Regions from separate parts of the Corynebacterium sanguinis genome, predicted to be linked through region 3. Evidence: predicted binding sites of a transcription regulator. Region 3 holds the regulator's gene; each other region holds the start of a gene.
The links. Region 3 encodes LexA, which represses DNA repair genes until DNA is damaged. Its sites were predicted from a motif close to CGAACANNTGTTCG; they were not measured.
Positions count from the first base shown of each region.

Region 1: E3227_RS05730 (HNH endonuclease signature motif containing protein) is a predicted target of LexA. The motif match lies at 1,848-1,861, and genes of this name have one in related genera.
Region 2: E3227_RS02995 (HNH endonuclease signature motif containing protein) is a predicted target of LexA. The motif match lies at 1,720-1,733, and genes of this name have one in related genera.
Region 4: E3227_RS00075 (HNH endonuclease signature motif containing protein) is a predicted target of LexA. The motif match lies at 2,348-2,361, and genes of this name have one in related genera.

Region 1 is NZ_CP038157.1:1,175,706-1,179,844, forward strand. It holds gene purD (phosphoribosylamine--glycine ligase) at 1-316, shown strand, start outside; gene E3227_RS05730 (HNH endonuclease signature motif containing protein) at 325-1,782, opposite strand; gene purB (adenylosuccinate lyase) at 1,928-3,343, shown strand; gene E3227_RS05740 (hypothetical protein) at 3,353-4,054, opposite strand.
Region 2 is NZ_CP038157.1:602,787-606,925, reverse strand. It holds gene E3227_RS03000 (glycosyltransferase) at 1-316, opposite strand, end outside; gene E3227_RS02995 (HNH endonuclease signature motif containing protein) at 328-1,674, opposite strand; gene rfbA (glucose-1-phosphate thymidylyltransferase RfbA) at 1,784-2,647, opposite strand; gene E3227_RS02985 (SDR family oxidoreductase) at 2,712-3,587, shown strand; gene E3227_RS02980 (carboxymuconolactone decarboxylase family protein) at 3,584-4,135, opposite strand.
Region 3 is NZ_CP038157.1:1,754,713-1,758,851, forward strand. It holds gene E3227_RS08470 (PTS fructose transporter subunit IIABC) at 1-109, opposite strand, end outside; gene E3227_RS08475 (1-phosphofructokinase family hexose kinase) at 113-1,093, opposite strand; gene E3227_RS08480 (DeoR/GlpR family DNA-binding transcription regulator) at 1,180-1,965, opposite strand; gene lexA (transcriptional repressor LexA) at 2,100-2,789, opposite strand; gene E3227_RS11475 (hypothetical protein) at 3,220-3,381, shown strand; gene nrdR (transcriptional regulator NrdR) at 3,437-3,895, shown strand; gene hrpA (ATP-dependent RNA helicase HrpA) at 4,045-4,139, opposite strand, start outside.
Region 4 is NZ_CP038157.1:10,083-14,221, forward strand. It holds gene E3227_RS00070 (lipase family protein) at 1-948, shown strand, start outside; gene E3227_RS00075 (HNH endonuclease signature motif containing protein) at 935-2,314, opposite strand; gene E3227_RS00080 (PadR family transcriptional regulator) at 2,721-3,263, opposite strand; gene E3227_RS00085 (hypothetical protein) at 3,500-3,784, shown strand; gene E3227_RS11630 (recombinase family protein) at 3,774-4,139, opposite strand, start outside.

The sequences.
Region 1 (4,139 bases), 580 kb from region 3:
GCTGAGCTGGACCAAGGGTTACGCTGCGACGATCGTGCTCGCCGCCGAGGGGTACCCCGAGTCGCCGCGCGCGGGCGACGCGCTGAGCGGGGATAACCTCGATGATCCGACAAAGGTGCTGCACGCGGGCACCGCCTCGCGCGACGGGGTGTACGTCTCCAACGGCGGGCGGGTTCTCAACGCTTTGGGCGTGGGTGGCACCCTTGCGGGGGCTGTCGAGACGGCGTACGCGCAGCTCGAGGGCGTTGAGCTGCAGGGCGCGTTCTACCGAAAGGACATTGCGCGCGCGGCGATTGAGGGAGCAATCTCCCTCTAGCGTTACTTCTAGGCAGGCGTGCGCCTACGCCGCTGCGGCGGGTGGAACATTGGCGGGTCGGGGGCTTGGCGGGATTCAATCTTGTGGTCCCGTTGCCGTAGTTTCGCACCTGGCGATTGGTGGTACGAAACGGTGTCGTTGAAGGATACCGTACCGTCGGGTGCGACGACCGCGATCCGTCCTGTATCCGAGCACTTTGCCACGTGGGATTTGCCGCCTCGACCGTCTCGGTAGTCGTTGTTCCACGAGTGGTGCCGCCGACATAATCCGGTTAAGTTTGCCAAATCGGTTTTCCCGCCTTGGATGTAGGCCAGTATGTGGTGCATCTCGGTTTCCGACATGGGCACGTCGCAGCCGGTCCAGGCGCACACTCCCTGAATCGCGAGCATCGCGATGCGCTGCTCGACGCTGGCCAGACGAGTGGAGCCCAACGCGATGGGCTCCCCGGTGACCCTGTCGATGTGGAGGATGAAGTCCTTCGTGTCACCCATGCCGAGACGCACTAGGTCGAAGCAGTCGACCTCGACACCAGTGTTGGTCATAAACGTTGTGTGCCAGTCGGCGTCGGCGAGGTCGTCGAGCGTGATGGCGAGCACGACGGAGGCCGCGCCGCGGTTTTTCACCTGCCGGTCGTTCTCGAATTGGGTGAGGATTCGCCAGAGCTGGTCGAAGCGGCGCTGGGTCGGTGTGCGGTAATCCTCCTTGGAGTCCGCGCTGATGTTGGACCCCGGGGCCGAGTCCGAGTCGAGGAGCGCCTTGAGCAGCGCCCAGTCGCCGGCCGTCATTGTCGCTGTGACGTCGAAGGTCCCGTCGGATTTCTTGCGCGATGCCCTGACGCCGCGCGAGGAAAAGCCCGCGTTGGGGTCCGCAGCTGGTTTGTGGGCCAGGTTGGCGCGATCCACGAGCCTGCACACGAACTTGCGGAGGTCACTGACGCTGCGCCCAGCGGCTTCCGCAAGGGCCTGGGCGAGGATGGAGGGACGCTCCTTCGAGGCCTCCTTCGACAGGGCGCGCAGTTCGTTGTCAATGGCTGCCTGCTTGTCGGGCCCGATGCCGCGCGCGTCATCACGCGCCTTCTTCTGCTGATTGCCGGGATCGGCGGTTTCGCCCCGACGCGGGGGAGCGCCAAAGTCGAAGGCCGGCTCCGACTCCGCATCATCTGCAGGGGGCGCGAACAGATCCCGCCCGCGCTGGAGCCTGCGGGAAGCTTCGGCGCGCGAGAGGTCGAGGGCCTTTTCAAGGTAGTCGTTGGCGTATGTCGCCCCCACGCTGCGCCCAGCCCCGTCACGCTCGCACAGGTAGGCGAATGAAGCGTCGACGAGGCCTTTCTGATTCAATGATTTCTCGAGGCGCTCCATATCGGCGCGGGTTGAGTCGAAGGTGAGCGTGGAGGGGTCGTCGAAAAGCGAGCTGAGCTCGTTCATGGCGTCGGCGATGGCGTCGACAAGCGATGTGAGTGTTCTCATGATGACCCCTCCTTTCGTAACTGCCCTTAGTCTAAAAACGCCTCGGACACCTACCCCCAATCGGGGGAACACGCATTCGAAACACCTGCTCAGGCCGTCCTTGACCACGCGTCGTGGAATAATCGAAGCCGTGTCTGAAAAGCCGATGAACCCCAACGTCCTGTCCAACCGCTACGCATCGCCCGACATGGCGTCGCTGTGGAGCGCCGAGCACAAGATCGTGCTGGAGCGCCAGCTCTGGATCGCCGTGATGAGGGCCCAGCAGGGCCTCGGCGTCGACATCCCGGACGAGGCAATTTCCGCCTATGAAAGGGTCATCGACGACGTTGACCTGGACAGCATCGCCGCGCGCGAAAGGGTCACCCGCCACGATGTGAAGGCCAGGATCGAAGAGTTCAACGAGCTCGCCGGACACGAGCACATCCACAAGGGGATGACCAGCCGCGACCTGACGGAAAACGTGGAGCAGCTGCAGATCTACCGCTCGCTCGAGCTCGTGCGCAACAAGGCTGTCGCGCTGCTCAAGGCAATCGGCAACCGCGCTGAGCAGTACAAATCGCTGGTCATGGCGGGTCGCTCCCACAACGTCGCGGCGCAGGCGACCACCCTGGGCAAGCGTTTCGCCTCGGCCGCGGACGAGATCCTCATCGCCACCGAGCGCATCGAACAAGTCTTGGCCAGCTACCCGCTGCGCGGCATCAAGGGCCCGATGGGGACGGCCCAGGACATGCTCGACCTGATGGGCGGCGACGAAGCCAAGCTCCGCGAACTGGAGACCGAAATCGCCTCCCACCTGGGGTTTGAGCGCATTTTCGACTCCGTCGGACAGGTGTACCCCCGCTCGCTTGACTTCGATGTTGTCTCCGCGCTGGTCCAGCTCGGTGCGGGCCCGTCGAGCCTGGCCACGACGATCAGGCTGATGGCCGGCAACGAGACGGTCACCGAGGGCTTCAAGGAGGGCCAGGTCGGCTCTTCGGCGATGCCGCACAAGATGAACGCGCGCTCCTGCGAGCGCGTCGGCGGCTTCCAGGTAATACTGCGCGGCTACCTCACCATGGTCGCGGACCTCGCCGGCCAGCAGTGGAACGAGGGCGACGTGTTCTGCTCGGTCGTGCGCCGCGTCGCGCTGCCGGACGCGTTCTTTGCCATCGACGGCCAGCTCGAAACCTTCCTCACCGTCCTCGACGAGTTCGGGGCGTTCCCCGCGATGATCAACCGCGAACTGGACCGCTACCTGCCGTTTCTGGCCACGACCCGCATCCTCATGGCGGCGGTGCGCGCCGGCGTTGGCCGCGAAACCGCGCACGAGGTGATCAAGGAGCACGCGGTGGCGATGGCGCTGGACATGCGCGAAACCGGCGCTGAGCAGAACCTCATCGAGCGCCTCGCGCGTGACGAGCGCCTCCCGCTCGATCGCGCCGGGCTTGACGCCGCGCTCGCGGACCGCCACGCCTTCATCGGCGCCGCAGAGTCCCAGGTCGACGGCGTCCTCGCCCGCATTCAGCTGCTTATCGACGCCCACCCCAGCGCCGCCTCCTACACCCCGGGCGAGATCCTGTAGAACGCGGCGCTACTTCCAAGTAATCGACTGCCAGGGCTGAGCGCTGTTCTTCGGGCTCTGCACGGTGTTGAGCTCGACGGCCGTGCCCACGATCCCGGGGTCCGTGGCGCCGGTCCACGTAACAATGGCGCGCTTGTATTCGCGCCCTTCCTCCATGTCCCCCGTGAACGCGGGGACCTCGTCGTCAGGGTTGACGCCACAGTAGGCGTTGTCGCCGCGCTCGACGAAGTTGGCGTTGAGCCCGCCCGGGTCAAGGATCTTGAACCACGGCAGAGAGACGGAGTAGTTGCCCTCGCCGACCGCGACGGGCGTGAAGGTGACGATGAAGCAGGTGAAGCTGTCGTAGCGCTCCGGCTGCGGGGGGTCTTCGCCCTCCTCAGGCTCGGGCAACCCGATCTCGCCGGGGTCCTGGCCGATGTTCTCCTCAACTTCGGCGGACGTGAGCTTTTTCGGTTTTTCCACGGTGACGTCAAAGTACACGGGCTGGCCTGTGTCGAAGCCGGTGGTGACAACGTGGGCGGTCTCTCCAAATTCAAGCGCTTCGCCGCCCTCGGTGGGGGTGAAGTCGTCCGGCATGCCCGGCAGCTCGGTGAGCGTTTCCGCACTGTGACCGGCTGCGGCACTGCTATCCGCCTCGCTTGGGGCGCAGGCGCTCAGCGCTGCCGCCTGGGCCACTAACGCTAAGCCGAGTGCTGCGGTGCGTCGTTTCATGGCCTCTAGATTAGGCTATCGCCTGCAGTTTTCCGCGCGCGCCCACCTGCGCGCCCTCGCGCGATTCGCCCTCGCGCGCTGCGGG
Region 2 (4,139 bases), 1.2 Mb from region 3:
TAAATGCCACTTGTTTTTCTATCCGCTCCGGGTGCGCAATGTCGTCGGTATCGAGCCGCGCGACGTAGTCGGAGGTGATTGTCTCCAGTCCCGCCTGCAGCGCGGGGCCCAGTCCCACGTTGTGAGCAAGCGTGACGACGCGCACATTCTCAGTCCCCTCTGCCAAGCGCTCCACATCGTCGGAGACTGGCCCGTCAAAGACGACGACGACCTCATCGGCGGGACGGGTCTGCCGGGCGAGGGAGTCCAAGGCCTGGCGGAGTTCCCCGGCGGGGGTGTTTCTGTAGGCGGACAAAAGCGCAGAAATCGTGGCCACGTGGCCGTATCCTACGCGAGCGGGTCGGGATAGGGAGGTTCAGTGTCGTCCGGTTCGGGCGGGATCCACGAGAGGTCTTCTGGTTGCGGTGGGTAGTCGAAGGTGAGGTCAAATTCCTCCTCAAAGTGCTTGATTTTCGCCACCGTTGCGCCATCGTCGGCCCCGGAGTCGTATTCGTCGCAGGCGGCGTGGCACGCCGCGTTGAACCGGGCGATGTGGGCGCGACGGGCGCGCACGCGTTCGCGGGTTGTTGCCCACCTGGGGTTGGTCGGGGTGAGGTTGTCCCGCAGGATTCCCTTGGCCTCGCTGGTAATCCAGGTGCCGTCTGCGAAAAGCCAGATTGTTTCACCCGTGGCGGGGTCTGGGATGTAAAACCCCCGCTTATCTGTCTTGAAATTATGATGCCGTTGGCACAAGCAGTGGAGATTGTCTGGGGTTGTTTCGCCTCCCTGGCCGTAGGGGATGCGGTGGTCGAGCTGGCAGCGCTCAGCGGGGACGTGGCAGCCGGGGAAGACGCATGCGCCGTCGCGCGCCCTGACAAAGGCCGCCATCTTCTTGGTCGGTGTGTAACTATCGGTGTGGGCGCTGGAGGCGTCGTCAAGCTGGGTGATCTTGACGTTGCCTTCGCCGAACAGGTTGAGGTAGGAGTCCCCGAGCCAGCCGAGCCGCGGGGAAAAGGTTTCCTCACCGACGGCGTAGACGCGCGTGGTCGCGTGCGTTTCGGGCGCGAGGTGGCCGGTGAGCAGTTTGATCATGGCGTCGGCGAGGCCGAGCTTGTGTTCTCGGGCCGTGGCGCCGACGAACGCGTCGACGCTGGCCATGGTCGCGGCGTCGGCGGTGAGGTTGAGCGCTGTCGTGCCGTCGGCACCGGGGAAGAAGCGTGCGGTGGGTGCCAGGGGCTTCTCGCGCTGCCGGCGCTTGACAGGGTTGAAATCGACCGAGGGATCCACCTCGGCGACGAGGCGGCGCAGTCTGCGGGTGACGCTCCACACGCTGGGCAGGGCGGCGCCGAGGCGGGTGGAGGTGAACATGTCGACCAGGAGGTCGTCGAAAAGCGCGAGCGTGCGCGCGGTTGTGTCGGGGGCGAGCACGCTCAAGGTGCGGTCGATCGCGGCGAGCCGGGGGACGTCGAGAAGCTGGCGCTCGTTCTGCAGCGCGCGCAGGCGAGGCAGGTCGCGCAGGCGACTGTAACCGGCGACCCCGGCCTCGACGAAATGTTTCCCTCGCCCTGTGATTGCCATCAGTTCCGCGATTTCAATGTCGTAGTCGCTGTCTATGCTGTGGACGGTGTCCAGACTGTAGCTGCTGAACACCATGAACTCGCCCTCGATGATGAGCCGGGCGCCGTCGCGTCGCATATCGTTCGTCGCTGAAATTCCCCCCGTTTATAAATGCCAGTGTAGTGAACATATATTCGATACTCAAGGGCATGAATGGAGGTTATGTGACAAAATTAGAAAATAGTACCTAATCGCGAGCGGCGTCGATGAGGTAGCGGCCGTAGCCGGACTTCAACATCGCGCGCCCCAGCTCGGCAAGCGCGTCCGCCGAGATCAGCCCCTCGCGGTACGCCGCGACTTCGGGCGAGCCGATGACCGTGCCCGTGCGCTTCTGGATCACCTCCACGTAAGCGCTGGCCTCGGTCATCGAATCGATCGTCCCGGTATCGAGCCACACGTCGCCGCGCTCCAAGCGGTGGACCTTAAGCGCCCCGCGGTGCAGGTACTCCTCGTTGATCGAGGTGATCTCGAGCTCACCACGAGCGCTCGGGGTGATCGATTTCGCGATGTCAACCACACTGTTGTCATAGAAATAAAGCCCCACTACGGCAAAAGGCGACTTCGGGGCAGCAGGCTTCTCCTCGATCGAGGTCGCCATCCCGCGCTCGTCGAAGCTGACGACGCCGTAGCGCTGCGGGTCGGAGACCTCGTAGGCGAAGATTGCGCCGCCCGAAATCTCGCGGATCCCGCCGAGGATGCTTGAAAGCCCGGCGCCGTCGAAAATATTGTCGCCGAGGACGAGGGCGACGGAATCGTCGCCGATGAATTCCTCGCCGATGATGAACGCCTGGGCCAGCCCCTCGGGCTTCGGTTGCACGGCGTAGTCAATCATGATGCCCCAGTCGGAGCCGTCGCCAAGCAGGCGTCGAAAAGCATCTGCGTCCTCTTGGGTGGTAATCACGAGGACCTCGCGGATGCCGGCGCTGATCAGGGTGCTTAAAGGGTAGTAGATCATCGGCTTGTCGTAGATCGGCATGAGCTGCTTCGAGATGCCCTTGGTAATGGGGTAGAGACGCGTGCCCGAGCCGCCCGCGAGGATGATGCCTTTCATGAATCTCCACATTAGACACCGAGTTTTCCTATGGTGGGTGAAACTACACAGCAAAGGAGCGCCCATGTTCGGTACCCGCCACTACGCCGTCGTCACCGGTGCCGCCTCCGGCATCGGACGCGCCCTCGCCCTCCAGCTGGCCGATCTCGGCTGGCGGCTTGCCATCAGCGATATCAATTCCGCCGGGCTCGAGGCCACCGCGCGCGATTGCGAGGCGCGGGGAGCCAAGCTTATCGACGCCTCCGTGGTCGACGTCGCCGACGCAGATGCCGTCGATTCCTGGGCGAGTGGACTTGCTCAGCAGCACGGACCTGCCCACACCGTCCACCACGTCGGAGGCATCTCCATCTGGGGCAGGGTGGACACGATGCCGCTTGAGAAGTGGCGCACTCTTATCGACGTCAACCTCATGGGCACCATCCACGTGGCACGCGCCTTCACCCCGGCGATGATGAAGGCCGGCCCGCTGCCCAGGCAGGAGCAACAGGAAATCGGCCCCCGCCGATTGGTCTGCGTCTCCAGCTCCGCGGGCATCCTCGCGCTGCCCTGGCACGCGGCGTACTCGGCATCCAAGGGAGGCGTGCTGGCGATGTGCGAGGTGCTGCGCTTCGACCTCGCCCCCTACGGCATTAGAGTGCACGCCGTCGCGCCGGGCGCGGTGGACACCGGGCTGGTGCGCACCATTGACGTCGACGGGGTGGACATGGACAACCCCCGGGTACGCAAGGCGCGCGAGCTTTTCCAGGGCCATGCCATCTCGCCGGAGAAGTGCGCCGAGATCATCCTTCGCGGCGTGGAGAAGAATAAGCCGCTGATAACCACCGGCGCAGATGTGGCACTGGCGCGCTGGGCGCAGGTCAACGCACCCTGGCTATACGCAGGAGCCATGCGGGGGATCAACCGCGCGTTTCGGTGGGTGGCGAAGGACGCGATGCTCTAGCGCTTCTCGTCCAGGGGTACCTGGAGGACGTCCATGACGGTTGCCAGGCCGTCGTAGTTGGTCACGAGCAACAGCAGGGCTGTGATCTCTTTGTCGCTGAGGTGGTCGCGCAGGCGCTCCCACACCTCGTCGGTGATCTGGCGGTGCTCGATGAGGTCATTGGTAGCATCCAGGATCACCCCCGTGCGACCGGTGAAGCCGTGCTCGGGCCGCTTGACAGCTTCGATGTCGGCGTCGCTGAGGCCGAAGCGCTTGCCCATCGTGGTGTGGTGCTCGAGTTCGTAGCGGGAATCGCGCAGCGTAGCGACGCGCAAGATGACCAGCTCGGATTGCCTGCGCGGCAGGATACCGAAGGGCATCAAGGAGCCGGAATAGAGCAGCCACGGTAAAAAGTTGCGCCTCGCCCGGCCGACCGCGCCGAATAGGTTCAGTGTCTTCGTCCCTTGTACTTGCGCGCCGATGCGGTTGGCCAACCGCGCGAGCAGGGCGATGTCTGTGCCGCGGCCGGGACCCGGGCGGGTGGATGAGGTGATAGGCATAGGCTTCATACTT
Region 3 (4,139 bases):
CGGCGGATTCGACCAGGCCCGCGAGGTGCGCGATGACCTCGCGGGGGTGCCCGCCGGCGTCGACGTCGAGGGCGACGAGCTCGAGCCTGATGAGGTCCGGACTATCCACCGGCTACCTCGGCTCCGTCTCAAGTGCAACCACGTGGGTATTGACCGTGTCCACCTCGTCGGGAGAGGGGATGCCGGTGCCCGGTTTCGCGGCCGCGGCCGAGCCGTAGGCCACGCCCCGGCGCAGGCACTCGCAGGGGTCGGCGCCCTCGACGCGGGCCATGATGTAGCCGGCCAGCGCACTATCGCCCGCGCCAACCGTCGAGCGGGTCGTCATCGGGGGAGCGGTGGCCGCCCACGCGCCCGTGGCCGTGACCAGGCACGCCCCGGCCGAGCCGAGGGTGACCAGCACCTCTTTCACGCCGTCGCTGATCAGCTTGCGAGCGTGGACGACGATGCTGCGGTAGTCGCCCGACGCGGCCTGGCGCTCCAAGGCGTCACCGTCGGCGCCGGTGAGCTGGGCGAGCTCGAACGCGTTGGGTTTGATCACATCCGGTTTGGCGTCTGCCAGATTCTTCCCGAGCTCCGCCAGCGGCGCGTCGGAGGTGTCGATGGCGACAACGGCGCCCGGGCAGGCCATGCGCACGGCCTGGGCGAGCGTGGCGTACCACGACGGCGGCGCGCCCGGGGGCAGGGAGCCGGCCATGACGACGGCGTCGGCGCGGGTTTCGGCGACGGTGGAGATGAGGACGTCAGTGATGCGGGTGACGTCGTCGTCACGCAAAAGCGGGCCCGTTTCGTTGACCTTGGTGGTGGAGCCGTCGCGCTCGGTGAGCGTGGTGTTCGTGCGGATCGCGCCGGAAATCGGGATGCCCTTCAGCGGGATGCCAGCGTTGCGGCAAATGAGGGTGAACGGGTCGCTCGGCCCGCAGGGGGCGATGGCGAGGGTGTCGCGGCCCGCGTTGGTGCAGGCGTGGGAGACGTTGATTCCCTTGCCGCCGGCTTCTCTATGCGCGGTGATGGTGCGGTTGACGCCGCCGCGTTCGAGGGAGTCGAGCTCGAGAGTGGCATCGATACTTGGGTTGGGCGTGAATGTGATGATCACTTCTGCGGGCTCCTCCCAGTTTTAACTTCCAAGTATGTCCGGGCGTACCCGAACGGTCAATGCGGGCGCGGCGGCTGTGACGGACGCTACGCCTCGGCGAGGACTACCTCAATGCCGTGCTGTGACAGCTCGCTGACGATCGACTCCGGTGCGCCGGAATCGGTGATGAGGACGTCGATCTCGTCCAGCGAGGCGAAGCTGACCAGGTAGTCGTTGCCGAGCTTGGTCGAATCGCACAGCACAACAACGGTGCGGGCGTTGGTGACCATCGCCGTCTTAATCGCGGCCTCCTGGGCATCGGCCGTGGACAGTCCGTGGTCGACGCTGAGCGCGTTGGTGCCGATGAAGGCGACGTCGGCGCGCATCAGGGCGAGCGAGCGCAGCGCCATCGCGCCGACGACAGCCTGCGTAATCGCGCGAACCGAGCCGCCGAGCAACTGCACGTGCGGCAGGCCCGCGGTGGACAACTCGAGCGCGATGGGCAGCGAGTTGGTCACAATCGGCCAGGACGCCGCGCGCGGGTCCGAGGCCAGCAGGGTGGAAAAGGCGCTAATCGACGTCCCCGAGTCGAGGAAGATCCCGCCCTCGGATTGCTCCGGCAAGTACTGCAGTGCATTGCGGGCGATGGCGGATTTCGCGGTCGATGCCGACCGCGAGCGCGCGTCGAGTGAGAACTCGGTGGTGGAAAACGTCTGGCTGGCGACCGCGCCCCCGTGAACGCGGTGGATCAGGCCCTCACGGTTGAGGACGGCTAGGTCGCGCCGGATTGTTTCCGCAGTAACGTCAAACTTGTCTGCCAGCTCGGTGACGTTGACGCGGCCCTCAATGGCGGTCAACGACGCGATCTGTCGTCTGCGTTCCTCTGCGTACATGGGCGGACAATCCTCAGGTTGGATGTGCGGTGAACAAGTGACGCACGCCATTGTTGCAAAAGAAGGCTGCCCGCTTAAGTGGGATTGCGCCCGAAAGCCCTCAAGTGGGGGTAGCAGTCGGGCGCAGACGCGCGTTAGAGGGTGCGGAAAACGGACACGACACGCCCCATGATTTCCGCCTCGTCGCCCTTGATCGGGGAGAACGCGTCATTGTGGGGGAGGAGCCAGACGCCGGTGGCGTCCTTGTGGAACTCCTTCACGGTCGCTTCGCCGTCGAGAAGCGCTGCGACGAACTCGCCTTCCTCCGCCACGGGCTGGGAGCGCACCACGACCCAGTCGCCGTCGAGAATGCCGGCGTCACGCATGGACTCGCCGACGACGCGGAGCATGTAGAGCTCGCCGTCGCCGAGCAGCTCCTGGGGAAGCGGGAAGTAGTTGTCCACGTTCTCCTCGGCGAGAATCGGGGAGCCAGCGGCGATCTGTCCAACGACTGGGATGTAGCGGGGCGCGGACGCGTCCTCGGGGGTCGGGGCGGCCTTCGGCTTGGCCTTGCGCGAATTCTTCTGCGAGTCGGGGAGGTGGCGCAGGTCCACGGCGCGCGGCTTGTTCGGGTCGCGGCGCAAAAAGCCCTTCTTCTCCAGCTCTTTGAGCTGGTAGGCGACAGAAGAGGTGGATTGCAGGCCGGCGGCATCGCCGATCTCGCGGATGCTTGGCGGGTAACCGCGTAGAACAACGGCGTCCTGGATTACTTCGAGAATGCGACGTTGGCGATCAGACAGAACGCTCATGTCGAGGTTGTTCGGGTCGTCCTTCTTGCGTGGCATGGCTGCTCCTGAGAGTTCGTGTGGGTCGGCGAAAAACGTGGCCTGCTTGCAAAAGTACCAGAAGTGGCAAATTTGTTCGACATTTTAGGCCATGGTGTGGACAAAGTCGGACCCCCGTGCTATAAATCGAACATATAGACGTACTCGAACATACGAGCGGGTTAAATGTTCGATGATGTCCGGCTTGAAATTACACTGAAGTCAGACAACAAAGGAGAACACCATGACCATTCAAATCGACCGCCCTCACGCTGCACATACTTCGTCCAATTCCGCTACCGCGCCGACGCTTCCCGCCGCGGTGTGGGATCTCCCCGAGGCGGAAAGTATCTCGAGGGGCGCGCGCCATGTTCGAACGCTTAGCCCGGTGCATCGAAACTCTGACCGCGTGAACGCCGGCGCTGTTCGCGCAGGTGCGCAAAATTCCGACATGTTCGAAACTCGCCACGAAAATCGGGCTAGCCTGCTCATGGGTGCGGCCCTCGGTCTTGCCCTGATTCTCGGGTCTGCGGCGGGCGGTGCCTTCGCCGGCGATTCTTCGGATCAGGTTGCAGACGCGACCTCGGGGGTCACCGCAGCATCCGTGCGCTAGATCCCGCGCTGCAGTGGCCGCGGCGGGGGAGGACGCGCGCGGTAGAATCGAGCGCATGCACTGCCCGTTTTGCCACCACGAACAGTCCAGGGTGCTTGACTCCCGCGTGATCGACGGCGGATCTGCAATTCGCCGCCGCCGAGAGTGCTCGGACTGCGCAGGGCGCTTCACCACCGTGGAAAAGGCCATCCTCATGGTGGTCAAGCGCAACGGCGTCAGCGAGCCCTTTGACCGCGACAAGTTGATCAGCGGCGTGCGGCGCGCGTGCCAGGGCCGTGACGTGTCCGACGACGCTCTCAAGCGACTCGCCCAACAAGTAGAGGAGACCGTGCGCAGCCACGGCAGCTCCCAGGTCGACGCCAACGACGTCGGCCTCGCGGTGCTCGAGCCACTGCGCGCCCTCGACGAGGTCGCATACCTGCGCTTCGCTTCCGTGTACAAGTCCTTCGAATCCGCCGACGACTTCGAATCCGAAATCCGCCTGATGCGCCGCCGTGACCGCGAGGACTTCTAGAGGTCTCGCACCGGGGGATGTCGGGTGTTCGCCGTGTCCGCAGATCGACTGATAGAACACCGCATCATCGCGTTTCCGCAGATTGCATCGCCTCTCAGGAAAATATGCTTGTGTATGTCTCCGGCTGCTCGGATTACCCACCCCGGGCGCTAGCGGACGGCGTCGATAAGCTTTTCGATGCGACGCTGGCTAACCGGCTTCGGGGTGCCCAGGCGCTGGGCAAACAAGCTCACCCGCAGCTCCT
Region 4 (4,139 bases), 620 kb from region 3:
GTGTCCACTGGGGCAATCTTCGTGCCCCGCGGTACGCCACCGGCTGGTGGCTGGCCCGTGATCGCGTGGGCGCACGGCACCGTGGGGCTGGGCAGCGAGTGCGCCCCGAGCCTCAACCCCCGCTCGCCCCGCGACGCGGAGTACCTGAACCGCTGGTTGGACGAGGGATACGCGATCGTCGCCTCGGACTACACCGGGCTTGGATCGCCGGGGTTCCACAGCTACCTCAATGGTGCGGTCGCCGCAGCCAACGTCGCCGACTCGGTCGCTGCTGCCCATCAGCTGCCGGAGATCGGGCTGTCGCCCCAGTGGTCGGTGGTTGGGCAGTCTCAGGGCGGGGGCGTTGCGCTACACGTCGCGCACCGCGCCACGCGGCTTAGCGAGGAGCTCGGCTTGGATTACCGCGGGGCGGTGGCCACGGGCGCGCCCGCCTACATCGAGAACCTGATCATCGCCGGCGGGCCGACGTTCCCTCCTGTTGCGCTGCCAGCCGGGTTGACCACGTACGCGCTCTACATTGTCGCCGCGCTCAACGAGGCCTACCCGGAGCTCGATATCGACTCAGCGCTCACCGACGAGGGTCGCGCGTTGGTCGCGGAGGCCTCCACGGGCTGCTACGCCAAGGTCGCCGAGACGTCGCGCGGGGTGAACCTCTCCCGCGCGTTCAACCGCCCGTTGCGCGATATCCCCGGATTCGAGCAGGCCGCGCGGGAGTTCATGTCCACGCCGGTTGCCGGTTACGATAAGCCTGTGTTTTTGGGCCATGGGCTTCACGACATCGACGTCCCCTCTCCGATCGGTGTGATGCTGGGTGCGGAAATGTGGCTGCGCCAGTTCGATTCCAACGCCCAGGTGGTCGTGCGCTTCTACCCCACCGATCACAGTGGGACGGTCAACGCGTCCACGGTGGATTCTGTTCCTTTCCTTCGGTCTCTTAACCAGAGTTAGCGTCTGGGTTGGTGGTGGGTTTGTGGGGGAAGGTCATGCGGTATTCCTGCTCGAGGCGTGTCAGGGCTTCGATGCAGGTGTCGTAGTTGCCGGTGGTGTCGTAGGCGTCGAGGATTGTGTGCCCTTTCGCCAGAAACGTCGCGACCCGGTCACGCAGGACACGTCGCTGGTCGAGGCTGTGGTTCCACCGGGGGTTGTCCGCCCCAAGCTGGGTGGTGATAAACCCATCGGGCTCGGTTAAGGCGTAGGTGCCGTCAGCAAATAGCCAGACGATGTCGCCGGTGGTGGGGTCGGGAATGTAGTAGGCACGACGATCCGTTTTCACGTTGTGGTGACGCTGACACAACGAGAACAAATTCGCTGGGGTTGTGCTTCCCCCGTCGGCGTAGGGGACGCGGTGATCAAGCTGGCAGTGCTGTGCATCGCGGGTACAGCCCGGCCAGACGCAGGTGCCGTCGCGGGCAATAGCGAACGCTTTGATCCGGGCCGAGGGAACATAGCCGTCGATCTCGTGGCCGGCAACATCACCAAGGTCCACGATGCGCGAGGCGTACTGTTCGGCCACAGCACTGCCCTCAGCATCGGTCCACCCCGTACCGGGGAAAAACACTGATGCACCGTCGACGATGTCACCATCGGGGCCCAGGGGTGCGAACCCGAAAATAGTCACCGTGGGTTGTGCGGTGAGTTCACCGGTGAGGATCAGGCGTGCTGCTTCGTCTTCGGTGATGTTGTTCTCTTGTGCCACGTGTGTGCGGTATTGCCGGATCAGGGCGTGGGTGGTGTTGTCGCACTCAATTGTGGTGCCGGAGCGTGCACCGAGCTCATAGTCGTAGATGACGAACGCGTCTTGTGGGCGGGTGCGGCGTTTGCGTTTAGCCGCGTCGTAGCCCACGGTGTTGTCGAGCTGGGCGATGAGCCGTCTAAGCCGGTGCACGATTGCTTTCGGTGTCAGCAACGGTTGGTTGGGTTTCGTGGCGGTAAACACCTCCACTAGGTACGCGTCAATGTGGGCGTAGACCTCGGTGTCGACGCCGGGGCCAAGTTCCGCAATGGCGGTATCAATGCTGGCAAGGCGTTTGATGTCTAACAGTCGTGTGGTGTGTTGAATCTGGCGCAGCCCGGGCAGGTCGATCAGGCGTCGGTAGGCGAAGATGGCTTTTTCGACTGCTGCTTTGCTCTCCCCGATCGCGTGCTGGATGTGGGTGATCTCTACTTCGAAGTCGTCGACCACATGTGCCGTCTCGGCCCAGGTGGAGAAGATCTCGTATTCGATGTCGCGTTTGTCTTGGCCCAGGCGTGCCAACGTGTCGTTTGGTCGTTGTGTACGGAAGAAATGGTCAACCCCCGTGTGCGTCGCATCCATGTGCGCCCCCCTTTCAACACCTGCCATTATAATCGCACAGGCATTCGTGCGCAATGGTTCGGGCGTGGATGTGTGCACACTATAGTGACACACGTGTGCTAAGCGGAAAGTTAGGGCCCAACAAAGACGGCGATCAGGAAAAGGAGGTAGGTTCCACCCGCAGCCACCGCCAGAATTTGCGACGGCGCTGACCATCTCCCCCGCACAGCAGCAATCGAAAAACCTGCAGCTAGCAGGACCCACACCACCGTATGGCCACCATCAACGATGCTACGACGCAGGCCGACAGCGTTGTCCACCCTGACGCCATCGCCAATCGTTGCAAAAATGGTAGCGACTGCCGCAGCCCCGATGGCCGCGGCTATGTACCCAAGGCGTCGTGAACGAACCGATCCTGCACCGAACATCAGGCAACCTCTGCTTCCTCGAGGCGACGCAGCCACTCGATCATGGTGCGATGCGACGCTAGGCCGTACTCCAGGGTTGCGCGATGGTATGCAAAAAATTCAGCACCGCCAGCGTCAAGCGTCTTCGCTTGTGCATCAATACTTTCCGCCATATCTAGCAAGGCACTCTCGGACGCTTCGGCCTCCTCGCGGATCAGTCTAAGGATCTCGCTGCGCTCCGCAGGGTCGGCGATGCGCCCAAGTAGAAAGACTTTCGCCAACACGCTCTGCTCGAGGTCTGATCCCGACGGGGTCGGCGAGTGCATCCACTCCGACCAGGAAGCGCGCCCCGATTGAGTGATGGAATACAGCTTGCGCCCACGCGCGTTCCCGGGATCAGGCTCCACCGCAGCCAGGCCGTCGTCGACTAGCCGCTTGAGCGCGCGTTCGATGCTCCCGAAACTTGCGCTATAGAAATGCGCGAGGCCGCTAGCGAAGCGCTTGTGTACATCGTAGAGCGAGAGCGGGCCGGTAAGCAGGAGGCCGAGAATGAGATGCTGCATAGACGAACAATATCACCCTTAGGGATATACGTCGCGCGCAACAAAATGTGCACCTCCGTAGAGAGTTTGAGAACCCTGGCCCGGCCCTGAAAACCGTGGCTTCTCGCCTGTCTCGGGGTGCCTACGAGCGTAGCGAACGGCCATCCGAACCCTCGGTGACCGACTCGCGGGGTCGTGTGGTGCGGTCAGTTGGGAAGACTCAAACCTCTCTGAGCGCCGCCGAGGTTGATGAGCTGGTGGCGCTGTACGAGCAGGGCATGACGCTAGCGCAGCTCGGTGAGCGGTTCGGCGTCTACCACCGAACGGTGGCCGCGCACCTCGTCCGCCGTTCCGTCCCGATGCGCGTGCGAGGGCTGGCTGAGGAGCACACGTGCGAGGCTGTGAGGCTCTACGAGGGCGGGATGACCTTGATGGAGGTTGGTCTGCATTTCGGGGTGAGTCAGGGGGCAGTGAAGAGGGCGGTGGCCGCAGCAGGTGCGACCATCCGCCCTCGGGGACGTCGGGTGGCGGTTACAGAGTGAAGTCCTCCTCGGAGTGCTTGGCCTCGTACTCGGCGATCGCCAGCATGATGCCGAGCTCGGGAGTCGCGGGAAGGCTCACGCGGCCTTGCCCGACGACGTAGAGGGGCACGTCGGCCTCGTCCAGCGCCTCGATGATGCGGGCGAACTCGGTAGACGGTCGGCTGAGTCGGTAGAGGTCCGCGACGATGAGCGCCGATGCCTGCCCGTCGCGGATGGTGGCGAGGGCCTGGTCGAGCGCGGGTCGTGTCCGGCCGTTGTCGTGGAACTCGCCGCTGACCTCGTAGCCGAGCTCGGCGGCCAGGCATTGGCAGGCGGCCCGCTGGTGAGCGTGGGTTGCCCAGTTCGGGCGTGCGCT